DNA from 2 places in the Neobacillus sp. SRL179 genome. Region 2 is predicted to be linked to the other one. Evidence: a T-box and tRNA genes for the amino acid it is inferred to sense, from the RefSeq annotation. Region 2 holds a T-box; the other holds one or more tRNA genes.
The links. The T-box of region 2 lies ahead of argS (arginine--tRNA ligase). A T-box ahead of a tRNA ligase gene usually reads a tRNA of that ligase, here a tRNA-Arg.
Positions count from the first base shown of each region.

Region 1: it encodes a tRNA-Arg, which carries the amino acid that the T-box ahead of argS (arginine--tRNA ligase) is inferred to sense. The anticodon was not compared.

Region 1 is NZ_OZ481792.1:93,145-100,045, reverse strand. It holds rRNA gene rrf (5S ribosomal RNA) at 1-9, opposite strand, end outside; rRNA gene AC4E8C_RS00515 (23S ribosomal RNA) at 88-3,024, opposite strand; rRNA gene AC4E8C_RS00510 (16S ribosomal RNA) at 3,221-4,770, opposite strand; tRNA gene AC4E8C_RS00505 (tRNA-Ala) at 4,930-5,005, opposite strand; tRNA gene AC4E8C_RS00500 (tRNA-Pro) at 5,023-5,099, opposite strand; tRNA gene AC4E8C_RS00495 (tRNA-Arg) at 5,106-5,179, opposite strand; tRNA gene AC4E8C_RS00490 (tRNA-Leu) at 5,197-5,285, opposite strand; tRNA gene AC4E8C_RS00485 (tRNA-Gly) at 5,291-5,365, opposite strand; tRNA gene AC4E8C_RS00480 (tRNA-Leu) at 5,379-5,463, opposite strand; tRNA gene AC4E8C_RS00475 (tRNA-Lys) at 5,473-5,548, opposite strand; tRNA gene AC4E8C_RS00470 (tRNA-Lys) at 5,572-5,644, opposite strand; tRNA gene AC4E8C_RS00465 (tRNA-Thr) at 5,695-5,770, opposite strand; tRNA gene AC4E8C_RS00460 (tRNA-Val) at 5,794-5,869, opposite strand; rRNA gene rrf (5S ribosomal RNA) at 5,883-5,999, opposite strand; rRNA gene AC4E8C_RS00450 (23S ribosomal RNA) at 6,078-6,901, opposite strand, start outside.
Region 2 is NZ_OZ481792.1:237,562-244,462, reverse strand. It holds gene uptA (undecaprenyl phosphate transporter UptA) at 200-793, shown strand; gene AC4E8C_RS01325 (APC family permease) at 821-2,647, opposite strand; gene AC4E8C_RS01320 (DinB family protein) at 2,901-3,359, opposite strand; gene argS (arginine--tRNA ligase) at 3,430-5,124, opposite strand; T-box leader at 5,175-5,388, opposite strand; gene AC4E8C_RS01310 (alpha/beta-type small acid-soluble spore protein) at 5,492-5,743, shown strand; gene AC4E8C_RS01305 (TetR/AcrR family transcriptional regulator) at 5,972-6,547, opposite strand; gene AC4E8C_RS01300 (ABC transporter permease) at 6,634-6,901, opposite strand, start outside.

The sequences.
Region 1 (6,901 bases), 140 kb from region 2:
ATTACCAGACTATTTAATTAGAGGTTCATTCCCTCAAAACTAGATAATGCAGAAGAAGTTTTAAAAACTCAAGTTCACCTAATATAAATGGTTAAGTCCTCGAACGATTAGTATCAGTCAGCTCCACATGTCGCCACGCTTCCACCTCTGACCTATCAACCTGATCATCTTTCAGGGTTCTTACTAGCTTGACGCTATGGGAAATCTCATCTTGAGGGGGGCTTCATGCTTAGATGCTTTCAGCACTTATCCCGTCCGCACATAGCTACCCAGCGATGCCTTTGGCAAGACAACTGGTACACCAGCGGTGCGTCCATCCCGGTCCTCTCGTACTAAGGACAGCTCCTCTCAAATTTCCTGCGCCCACGACGGATAGGGACCGAACTGTCTCACGACGTTCTGAACCCAGCTCGCGTACCGCTTTAATGGGCGAACAGCCCAACCCTTGGGACCGACTACAGCCCCAGGATGCGATGAGCCGACATCGAGGTGCCAAACCTCCCCGTCGATGTGGACTCTTGGGGGAGATAAGCCTGTTATCCCCGGGGTAGCTTTTATCCGTTGAGCGATGGCCCTTCCATGCGGAACCACCGGATCACTAAGCCCGACTTTCGTCCCTGCTCGACTTGTAGGTCTCGCAGTCAAGCTCCCTTGTGCCTTTACACTCTACGAATGATTTCCAACCATTCTGAGGGAACCTTTGGGCGCCTCCGTTACTCTTTAGGAGGCGACCGCCCCAGTCAAACTGCCCACCTGACACTGTCTCCCACCCCGATAAGGGGTGCGGGTTAGAATTTCAATACAGCCAGGGTAGTATCCCACCGACGCCTCCACCGAAGCTAGCGCTCCGGCTTCTCAGGCTCCTACCTATCCTGTACAAGCTGTACCAAAATTCAATATCAGGCTACAGTAAAGCTCCACGGGGTCTTTCCGTCCTGTCGCGGGTAACCTGCATCTTCACAGGTACTATAATTTCACCGAGTCTCTCGTTGAGACAGTGCCCAGATCGTTACGCCTTTCGTGCGGGTCGGAACTTACCCGACAAGGAATTTCGCTACCTTAGGACCGTTATAGTTACGGCCGCCGTTTACTGGGGCTTCGATTCAGAGCTTCGCTTGCGCTAACCCCTCCTCTTAACCTTCCAGCACCGGGCAGGCGTCAGCCCCTATACTTCGCCTTGCGGCTTCGCAGAGACCTGTGTTTTTGCTAAACAGTCGCCTGGGCCTATTCACTGCGGCTCTTCGAGGCTATGAACCTCAAAGAGCACCCCTTCTCCCGAAGTTACGGGGTCATTTTGCCGAGTTCCTTAACGAGAGTTCTCTCGCTCACCTTAGGATTCTCTCCTCGCCTACCTGTGTCGGTTTGCGGTACGGGCACCTTTTATCTCGCTAGAGGCTTTTCTTGGCAGTGTGGAATCAGGAACTTCGGTACTAAATTTCCCTCGCTGTCACAGCTCAGCCTTCACGGTGAACGGATTTTCCTATTCACCAGCCTAACTGCTTAGACGCGCATATCCAACAGCGCGCTTACCCTATCCTCCTGCGTCCCCCCATCACTCAAACGATAAAGAGGTGGTACAGGAATATCAACCTGTTGTCCATCGCCTACGCCTTTCGGCCTCGGCTTAGGTCCCGACTAACCCTGAGCGGACGAGCCTTCCTCAGGAAACCTTAGGCATTCGGTGGATGAGATTCTCACTCATCTTTCGCTACTCATACCGGCATTCTCACTTCTAAGCGCTCCACCAGTCCTTACGGTCTAGCTTCAACGCCCTTAGAACGCTCTCCTACCACTGACACCTGATGGTGTCAATCCACAGCTTCGGTGATACGTTTAGCCCCGGTACATTTTCGGCGCAGAGTCACTCGACCAGTGAGCTATTACGCACTCTTTAAATGGTGGCTGCTTCTAAGCCAACATCCTGGTTGTCTAAGCAACTCCACATCCTTTTCCACTTAACGTATACTTTGGGACCTTAGCTGGTGGTCTGGGCTGTTTCCCTTTTGACTACGGATCTTATCACTCGCAGTCTGACTCCCACGGATAAGTCTTTGGCATTCGGAGTTTGTCTGAATTCGGTAACCCGATGAGGGCCCCTAGTCCAAACAGTGCTCTACCTCCAAGACTCTTACTACGTGAGGCTAGCCCTAAAGCTATTTCGGAGAGAACCAGCTATCTCCAAGTTCGATTGGAATTTCTCCGCTACCCACACCTCATCCCCGCACTTTTCAACGTGCGTGGGTTCGGGCCTCCATCCAGTGTTACCTGGACTTCACCCTGGACATGGGTAGATCACCTGGTTTCGGGTCTACGACCACATACTCATTCGCCCTATTCAGACTCGCTTTCGCTGCGGCTCCGTCTTTTCAACTTAACCTTGCATGGGATCGTAACTCGCCGGTTCATTCTACAAAAGGCACGCTATCACCCATTAACGGGCTCTAACTACTTGTAGGCACACGGTTTCAGGAACTATTTCACTCCCCTTCCGGGGTGCTTTTCACCTTTCCCTCACGGTACTGGTTCACTATCGGTCACTAGGGAGTATTTAGCCTTGGGAGATGGTCCTCCCTGCTTCCGACCGGATTTCTCGTGTCCGGCCGTACTCAGGATCCACTCAGGAGGGAACGAAGTTTCAACTACAGGGTTTTTACCTTCTATGACGGACCTTTCCAGATCGCTTCATTTACCCCGTTCCTTTGTAACTCCATGTTGAGTGTCCTACAACCCCAAGAGGCAAGCCTCTTGGTTTGGGCTATGTCCCGTTTCGCTCGCCGCTACTCAGGGAATCGCGTTTGCTTTCTCTTCCTCCGGGTACTTAGATGTTTCAGTTCCCCGGGTATGCCATCAATACCCTATGTATTCAGGTAAAGATACTGCTCCATTACGAGCAGTGGGTTCCCCCATTCGGAAATCTCCGGATCAAAGCTTACTTACAGCTCCCCGAAGCATATCGGTGTTAGTCCCGTCCTTCATCGGCTCCTAGTGCCAAGGCATTCACCGTGCGCCCTTTCTAACTTAACCTAAAAGGTTATTTCTCTTAATTACTTAAGAGAGAAAACTAAAATGGCGATTACTCGATGTTTTCTTGCTTCTTCTTACGATTATCTAGTTTTCAAAGAACGATTAAAAAAAGCTTTGAGAGAATTGCTCCCTCAAAACTAAACAAACAAAAAACGTCAAACAATTTATCAGTCCACAAGGACTGCATATTCCTTAGAAAGGAGGTGATCCAGCCGCACCTTCCGATACGGCTACCTTGTTACGACTTCACCCCAATCATCTGTCCCACCTTAGGCGGCTGGCTCCTTACGGTTACCCCACCGACTTCGGGTGTTACAAACTCTCGTGGTGTGACGGGCGGTGTGTACAAGGCCCGGGAACGTATTCACCGCGGCATGCTGATCCGCGATTACTAGCGATTCCGGCTTCATGTAGGCGAGTTGCAGCCTACAATCCGAACTGAGAATGGTTTTATGGGATTGGCTAGGCCTCGCGGCTTTGCTGCCCTTTGTACCATCCATTGTAGCACGTGTGTAGCCCAGGTCATAAGGGGCATGATGATTTGACGTCATCCCCACCTTCCTCCGGTTTGTCACCGGCAGTCTCCTTAGAGTGCCCAACTGAATGCTGGCAACTAAGAACAAGGGTTGCGCTCGTTGCGGGACTTAACCCAACATCTCACGACACGAGCTGACGACAACCATGCACCACCTGTCACTCTGTCCCCCGAAGGGGAAATTCCTATCTCTAGGAGTGTCAGAGGATGTCAAGACCTGGTAAGGTTCTTCGCGTTGCTTCGAATTAAACCACATGCTCCACCGCTTGTGCGGGCCCCCGTCAATTCCTTTGAGTTTCAGCCTTGCGGCCGTACTCCCCAGGCGGAGTGCTTAATGCGTTAGCTGCAGCACTAAGGGGCGGAAACCCCCTAACACTTAGCACTCATCGTTTACGGCGTGGACTACCAGGGTATCTAATCCTGTTTGCTCCCCACGCTTTCGCGCCTCAGCGTCAGTTACAGACCAGAAAGCCGCCTTCGCCACTGGTGTTCCTCCACATCTCTACGCATTTCACCGCTACACGTGGAATTCCGCTTTCCTCTTCTGCACTCAAGTCCCCCAGTTTCCAATGACCCTCCACGGTTGAGCCGTGGGCTTTCACATCAGACTTAAAGGACCGCCTGCGCGCGCTTTACGCCCAATAATTCCGGACAACGCTTGCCACCTACGTATTACCGCGGCTGCTGGCACGTAGTTAGCCGTGGCTTTCTGGTTAGGTACCGTCAAGGTACCGGCAGTTACTCCGGTACTTGTTCTTCCCTAACAACAGAGCTTTACGACCCGAAGGCCTTCATCGCTCACGCGGCGTTGCTCCATCAGACTTTCGTCCATTGTGGAAGATTCCCTACTGCTGCCTCCCGTAGGAGTCTGGGCCGTGTCTCAGTCCCAGTGTGGCCGATCACCCTCTCAGGTCGGCTACGCATCGTCGCCTTGGTGAGCCGTTACCTCACCAACTAGCTAATGCGCCGCGGGCCCATCTGTAAGTGTCAGCGTAAACCGACTTTCAGCTTTTTCTCATGAGAGAAAAAGGATTATCCGGTATTAGCATCGGTTTCCCGATGTTATCCCAGTCTTACAGGCAGGTTGCCCACGTGTTACTCACCCGTCCGCCGCTAACTTTCAAAAGCAAGCTTTTGAAAGTCCGCTCGACTTGCATGTATTAGGCACGCCGCCAGCGTTCGTCCTGAGCCAGGATCAAACTCTCCGAGAAAGTTGATTTAGCTCATTTTGTTACGTTGGCTTAGTTTCATACGAAACTAATATTATTGTTTGTTGACGTTTTGTTTGTTTAGTTTTCAAAGAACAATCATTTGTGCGACTTTTATATATTAACAAATAAAATTTACATTGTCAACATATTAAATAAAATTGGTGGAGTCTAGGGGGATCGAACCCCTGACCTCCTGCGTGCAAAGCAGGCGCTCTCCCAGCTGAGCTAAGACCCCGTAAAAGATAAGAAATATGGTCGGGAAGACAGGATTCGAACCTGCGACCCCTTGGTCCCAAACCAAGTGCTCTACCAAGCTGAGCTACTTCCCGAAATAATGCGCCCTGAGAGATTCGAACTCCCGACCTTTTGATTCGTAGTCAAACACTCTATCCAGCTGAGCTAAGGGCGCATATGAATTTGTTGTGATGGTGCCGAGGACCGGAATCGAACCGGTACGGTAGTCACCTACCGCAGGATTTTAAGTCCTGTGCGTCTGCCAGTTCCGCCACCCCGGCATTATTGGAGCGGAAGACGGGATTCGAACCCGCGACCCCCACCTTGGCAAGGTGATGTTCTACCACTGAACTACTTCCGCATATAAAATTAAATGGTGCGGGTGAAGGGAGTCGAACCCCCACGCCTTGCGGCGCCAGATCCTAAGTCTGGTGCGTCTGCCAATTCCGCCACACCCGCATATTAAAATGGTGAGCCATGAAGGACTTGAACCTTCGACCCTCTGATTAAAAGTCAGATGCTCTACCGACTGAGCTAATGGCTCATTACAGGGATAAGATTTAATAGTGGGCTATGAAGGGCTCGAACCTTCGACCCTCTGATTAAGAGTCAGATGCTCTACCAACTGAGCTAATAGCCCGTTAAAAATAGAACCTCGCTAATAATCTCTTATCTGAGTAATCAAACAAATGGTGCCGGCGAGAGGAATTGAACCCCCAACCTACTGATTACAAGTCAGTTGCTCTACCAATTGAGCTACCCCGGCAAATAATAGTTTAGAAAAATAAATGGTGGAGGATGACGGGATCGAACCGCCGACCCTCTGCTTGTAAGGCAGATGCTCTCCCAGCTGAGCTAATCCTCCATGTAGATAAACAGCCTGGCAACGTCCTACTCTCACAGGGACGCGTGTCCCAACTACCATCGGCGCTGAGAAGCTTAACTTCCGTGTTCGGTATGGGAACGGGTGTGACCTTCTCGCCTTAATTACCAGACTATTTAATTAGAGGTTCATTCCCTCAAAACTAGATAATGCAGAAGAAGTTTTAAAAACTCAAGTTCACCTAATATAAATGGTTAAGTCCTCGAACGATTAGTATCAGTCAGCTCCACATGTCGCCACGCTTCCACCTCTGACCTATCAACCTGATCATCTTTCAGGGTTCTTACTAGCTTGACGCTATGGGAAATCTCATCTTGAGGGGGGCTTCATGCTTAGATGCTTTCAGCACTTATCCCGTCCGCACATAGCTACCCAGCGATGCCTTTGGCAAGACAACTGGTACACCAGCGGTGCGTCCATCCCGGTCCTCTCGTACTAAGGACAGCTCCTCTCAAATTTCCTGCGCCCACGACGGATAGGGACCGAACTGTCTCACGACGTTCTGAACCCAGCTCGCGTACCGCTTTAATGGGCGAACAGCCCAACCCTTGGGACCGACTACAGCCCCAGGATGCGATGAGCCGACATCGAGGTGCCAAACCTCCCCGTCGATGTGGACTCTTGGGGGAGATAAGCCTGTTATCCCCGGGGTAGCTTTTATCCGTTGAGCGATGGCCCTTCCATGCGGAACCACCGGATCACTAAGCCCGACTTTCGTCCCTGCTCGACTTGTAGGTCTCGCAGTCAAGCTCCCTTGTGCCTTTACACTCTACGAATGATTTCCAACCATTCTGAGGGAACCTTTGGGCGCCTCCGTTACTCTTTAGGAGGCGACCGCCCCAGTCAAACTGCCCACCTGACACTGTCTCCCACCCCGATAAGGGGTGCGGGTTAGAATTTCAATACAGCCAGGGTAGTATCCCACCGACGCCTCCACCGAAGCTAGCGCTCCGGCTTCTCAGGCTCCTACCTATCCTGTACAAGCTGTACCAAAATTCAATATCAGGCTACAGT
Region 2 (6,901 bases):
CTTACTATCCGCCGGTTGGTTCGTGCTATCCGCCGATTGGCTCGAGCTATCCGCCGGTTGGCTCTTACTATCCGCCGATTGAAGTGCTTACACCATCTAATTGAGATATCAGACAAACTAGTTTAAAATTAGTAAGATAAAAGGAAGCTCCGTTTTACAGGGGCAAATATTAGTATATTTACATAAGCGAAGGTGAACTATGACAGATTTTATTAATACTGTATTGGAGTTCTTATCACAACTAGGCTACCTCGGTATTGCTTTAGGATTAATGATTGAGATTATCCCAAGTGAGATTGTTTTAGGCTATGGCGGTTATATGGTTTCGCAGGGACACCTCAATTTTATTGGTGCGGTTATTGCCGGAACTATTGGGGGCACCATTGCCCAACTATTTATTTACTGGGCTGGTTATTATGGCGGCAGACCATTTCTGGAAAAATACGGTAAGTATATCCTTATTAAAAAGCATCATATTGATGTGGCGGAACATTGGTTTGAAAGGTATGGTGCTGGTGTCATTTTCACTGCCCGGTTTATTCCTGTTGTCAGACATGCCATTTCCATTCCAGCTGGAATTGCCAAAATGCCTGCTTCAAAATTTACACTTTATACTGTAGCGGCCGTTTTACCGTGGTCCATTCTTTTTCTCTATCTAGGAAAAGTGCTAGGCAAGAACTGGTCGCACGTTAAAGAGTTTGCCCAGCCATATGTTTTACCGCTGATTATCGCAGCTGTTATTTTAGGTGTCATCTACTTTTTAATCAAAAGAACAAAGAAAACCACCGATTAAACTCTCATCGGTGGTTTTTCTTTATCTCTACTTTTTAAAATGATATGGGAGTGTAGCTACAATGACCCTCTTTTTAAAGATTAGGTAGGTCCTAATCAATAAGCTTGATTGATTGTGTAAAATATTGTGCCAGTTCTTTTTCGTAATAAACTGCGGAATCAACACGGTAACTCGATAATTATTTTCACTAGCCTTATGCTCAACCGTATCAATGAATTTTGATAATGGCTGCAATACACTGCGGTAATGCGATTGCAACGTCACCAGCCGAACTTCTGGCTGCCACTTCTGCCACTTTTCTTCAAATTTCTTCTCATCTTCCCGATCAAAAGATACGTACACAGCAAATATTTGATCCGTTATTGATTTAGCGTAGTTGATGGAGTTTTCAACAACCTTTGTGATTCCAGCAACCGGTACAATAATCACATTTCCTTCAATCGGAATAGCAGGTTGCTCTGGCTGGATTCGCAATTGCTCACCAACCAACTCATAATGCGAATGAATTCTTCGAAAGAAAATAACAATGGCCGGTAAAAAAATGATGACAAACCATACCTGGCTAAATTTTGTGACAAAGAAAATGATTAACACCGATAACGTTATAATTGCGCCGATTAAGTTGGCAGCTAGCTTTGTTATCCAGCCAGTCGGCTGTTCCCGAACCCATTTGATAATCATTCCAGTCTGCGACAAGGTAAACGGAATAAATACGCCTACCGCATAAAGTGGAATCAGGTGCTCAGTTCGCCCTTGAGAGGCAATAATAAGTAAAATAGAGGCAAATCCTAAAGAAACAATTCCATTTGAATAACCAAGTCGATCGCCTCTTATTGTAAACATCCTTGGCATATACTTATCCTTGGCTAAATTAAAGGCTAATAAAGGAAAGGCTGAGTATCCTGTATTAGCGGCAAGAACTAAAATAAGTGCCGTTGTCCCTTGAATAAAGAAATAGACCAAATTACGTCCGAAAATTTCTTTTGCAATTTGGGAGATAACTGTTTCATTATGTTTTGGCGCAATCCCATAATAATACGCAAGAAAGGTAATCCCAGTAAATAGCACCGCTAAGAGGGAGCCCATTAAAATTAATGTTTTGGCCGCATTCTTTGGTGCTGGGTCTTTAAAATTGGGAATTGCATTTGAAATGGCTTCTACACCTGTTAGGGCAGAACACCCTGAAGCAAAAGCACGAAGCAGTAAAAATAAGGTAATCCCTTGGACTGGCGCTCCAATCGGTGCATGGTAAACAGTTGGAGATACATTTCCCGTTACAATCTTAAACAGACCCACACCAATTAAAATAACCAGTGCAACGACAAACAAATAGACCGGATAGGCTAAAATAGTCGCTGACTCTGTTAGTCCACGGAGATTTAATATGGTAATCGCCACCACTAGAATACATGCGATGGAAACCGTATGCTCATGTAGAGCTGGAAACGCTGATGTAATGGCATCCGTACCCGCCGAAACACTTACGGCAACGGTTAGGATGTAATCGACCAATAACGATCCGCCTGCAACTAAACCTGCTTTCTCACCTATATTCTCTTTAGAAACCAGATATGCCCCTCCACCCTGAGGGTAAGAATAAATAATTTGCCGATATGAAAGAATAAGTGCTGCCAAAAGAAATAGCACCCCGACCGCAATCGGAACTGAATACCAAAAGGCAATGACCCCAATGGTTGCGAGGACAAGTAAAATTTGTTCCGTACCGTATGCAACAGATGATAAGGCATCAGATGATAGAATCGCTAACGCCTTAAAAATATTTAATTTTTGTTCGCCTAAAGCCGTTGATTTTAACGGACGGCCAATTAACAATCTCTTAAAAGAAGAGAGCACGAAACTCACCCACCACATTGAAGTTAAATTACCGATTGATTTTATCATTCATTGTATCTAATATGAAGTGTTTTCTTTATGACGATTTTACTTTATTTTGTCCTACATTAGAGGATTATGAGTAAAGGAACAAATAAATTGAAACAAGGTATGGAGATGATTACTCCATACCCGCTTTTCACTTTTTAAATCGCTCTCTGTTAGTTATGCCGAATTTATCTAAAAGCCAACATTTTAAAAAAATCAATGTAAATTAATCTGCTTCTATAACTCGTTTCATCGCCTGTATTTGCCCTAGATGGAGTGACTCATGAAAAACGGCAAAGTTAGCAATTTCACCAAAGGTTTCTTGACCAAGAAACGGTGTTTTTAACTTTTCTGAGAAACTTTCAGCTGGGATGGCTTTTATTCTGCCAAGCTGCTCCTGCAATTGCCCGATTAATACTTGGACAGATGGAATCTCACCTTGCCAATCAGCCGGTTTAGTACCAGTCGCGAAAAGTTCCATATAATTTGCCGGAAGGGCGGTTGATTTTTTCGGAAAGCCAAACATAAATTGCTCAGCGACCGTTAACACATGCCCTATATGCCAATGTAGAGTGTTATTAAAGCCATGCGGCTGCACATCGACAATCCCTTCTCCTAGTCCACTTATCGTTTGTAAAAACTTTCCCCTCGTTAACTCGAAGCTTTTAAACAGTAGTTCACTCATTCAATTGTTGCCTCCTCTCATGACATACTTTCATTTTAAACCATAATTAGGAAATTATAAATGAATTGCCTTACATTTCCTCTGGTGCTTCAATTCCTAATAAACGCAGGCCTTCTTGAAGGACAACGGTTACCGAGTAGACTAAGGCTAATCGTGCTTCCCGCTCCTCGCCTTCCTCTAGGATTTTGACTTCTGCATAATATTTATTGAATGCTTGAGCTAAATCAATAATATATTTGGCCACCTGCGAGGGGTCAAAGTTTTCACAAGCTCTTTTAATTGCAGGGGCAAACTCCATTAATAGGCTCACTATCTTCCATTCTTTGTCCCAAGTAATAGAAAAGGTTGAATCCTCTGCATCAGCCTGATAATTCGCTTTCCGTAAAATAGAGCACGCACGGGCATAGGTATATTGTACATAGGGACCTGTCTCCCCTTCAAAACGAAGCATTTCTTCTAGAGAAAATTCAATATCATTCATTCGATTGTTCTTTAAGTCGTGAAAAATGACGGCGCCAACACCGACCTGTTTAGCTACTTCATCTTTATTGACCAGGTTGGGATTCTTTACTTCGATATTTTGTTTCGCCATTTCAATTGACTCATTTAACACTTCTTCTAGTAAAACGACCTTGCCTTTCCGTGTCGACATCTTTTTCCCATCTTTCAGCATCAGTCCAAACGGTACATGGGTCATCTTCTCGGCCCAATCATAACCCATTTTTCCTAACACGGAAATTAACTGTTTAAAGTGCAAGCTTTGCTCATGACCGACAATATATAGAGACTTTACAAAGTCATAGTTTTCTTTACGGTAAAGTGCTGCGGCTAAATCACGGGTCGCATATAAGGTTGCTCCGTCCGATTTTTTAATCAAGCATGGCGGGAGCTGTTCTTCGTTTAATTCAACTACCATAGCTTGATTGGATTCTACTAATAATTGTTTTTCTTCTAGCAGCTTAACAATCCGGTCCATTTTATCATTATAAAATGCTTCACCTGCAAAAGAATCGAATTGAACGTTCATTAACTCATAAATTCTCGAGAATTCTTTTAGCGATTCATCACGAAACCACTGCCATAAATGTAAGGCCTCTTTGTCGCCATCTTCTAATCGCTTAAACCAACTGCGCCCTTGGTCTTCCAGTTCGGGGTGCTTTTCTGCCTCAGCATGAAACTTAACATAAAGCGTCAATAATTCCTTAATGGGGTTTTGTTTTACCTTTTCCGGATCGCCCCAAAGCTGATAAGCTGTAATTAACTTTCCGAACTGGGTTCCCCAGTCACCGAGATGGTTAATTTTAATCGGCTTATAGCTGCACTTTTCTAGGATTAAGGCGAGGGCGTTACCAATAACAGTCGAGCGCAAATGCCCCATTGAAAAAGGCTTAGCAATATTTGGTGACGACATGTCAATGGTGACATTGCCGTCTTTTCCAAAGTCTAATCCAGCAAATTGGTCTTTTTTCGTCATTACTTCAGTAATTAGTTCTTCCGCCACTACCTTTTTATTTAAAAAGAGATTGACGTAGGCTCCGACCACTTCCACATGCTCAAATGTTGGCGATTGGATTTTTCCACTTAACTCTTGGGCAATCAGCTGGGGAGATTTGCGTTTAAGCTTAGCCAAAGTGAAACATGGAAACGCCAAATCCCCCATTGAAGCGTTTTTCGGTTTTTCAATCATCAATTCTAAATTTGTTACAGAAATTTCTTGGTCAAGCAGCTCATAGAGGATCGCTGCCAATTCCTTTTTAAAATTCATTATCATGACCTCCTTTTTTACTTTTAAACACAAAAAACTCCCGCCTCTATAAAAGAGACGAGAGTTTGAAATCCCGCGGTACCACTCTAATTGTTCAGAAAAGAACCAGCTTTTCCTTTGTAACGGAGTATTCTCCGGCATACCCTACTATGTTCAGGTTAGCATCTCAAAAGTGCGCTTCGTTATCTCCTCCGTATCAGGCTTGCACCATCCCTGACTCGCTATCACTTCCTAGATAACTACTCTCTTTTTCATCGATTTTTTCCGACTTGATTATCAGTTATTATACTGGAAAGATAAGGATTTATCTAGTCATGGCTGATTAATTTTTTCATATTGGTCATCCTAACAAAAAGGAGGGATTGATATGGCCAGAAGAAATAAAATCCTTGTCCCTGAAGCACGCAATGGACTGGATGCGTTAAAAGCGAAGGTCGTCCAAGCAGGGAGCCCTGAGGATGCCAAATTTGAGGCAGCCGAAGAAGTCGGTGTACCCTTGAAAAAGGGCTATAACGGACAGCTGACATCTGAACAAGCTGGAAAAGTCGGAGGCAGGCTCGGCGGAAGCATGGTGCGCGAGCTTGTTAAAATGGCACAGGAAAACTTAAAAAGACAATAATGGTCGAAAAGCGGAAGCGCCCTGGTCAGCAGCGTATGGCCTGGAGCGCTCCAACTGAGATAAAGGAAACACGAAGAGCCGGAGGCGATTCGATGTTGACTTATCGTAGGGCGGAGAGCGAAGGACACTAGCTGCTAGGGCGCTGGAGCTGGACATTTCTCAAAGTTGGAATTTATAATTTCTTACTCTATGAAAAGGACTCGTGTAGAATTCTACACAAGTCCTTTGTTATTTATTCGATAGTCCCCTTAGTAAAAATACCTTCATGACTTCGGCAATTTGCTCGGAGCTCAAGGGTTCATGGTTGCGTTCCCAGTCCGACACAAGTGCGATGTACATTTTTAACAAAAGGAAACTAGTTATTTCTGTATCAGATGCGGGAATGGCGCCTTTAGAAATCGCTATTTCCACCTTTTTCTTTAAATAAGCAATAATTTCATTCTCTACATGCTGCAGCATATCAGATACGGCTAATGTTCCCATTTCCGCTTCCTCTTGGATCAGCTTAATCATGAGCTGGTGCTGTGAGCGAAATGCTAATAAACGGGTAAGTGCGCGATGAACATTTTCCGTAAATGGAAGGTCCGGCTGGATTACCGCCTCAGCCTCAGCAATCATTTCCTTCACGAGTGTTGAAATGATTTCTTCAAACAGTTCTTCTTTATTTTTAAAAAAGGTATAGATTGTTCCTTTACCCACATTGGCGAGACGCGCTACTTGGTCCATTGTTGTGGCTTTATAGCCGAATAAGGAAAACGATTTTGTTGCCGCTTCCACAATCATCTTTCTTCTGTCGGGTGCCATAGTCTTGGAAGAACCCCCTTTATGACTAATTTAGTTCTTTGGTCATGTTTTTACTATAGCATGATTTATTTTTGGTTTCAAATGGTTTAGGAACCTGTTGAGTGGTAGTGCCTGACACCCATTTGCCAAATGAAGAAACAAGGTACAATAAATAGACTACCGGCTGCCGGGATTAACAATTGTATGAAGGCGTTTCCTTCGCTTTTTCCGAGTATATACATGAGCGGCAAATAATTCACAGTTCCAAACGGGATTACGTAGGTAAAAAAACGCATGACCCATTTTTGATAAATATTTAAAGGATATTGTGCCATTTCACGGCCGCCGTCGGTAAAAATATTGGCTACTTCCAGT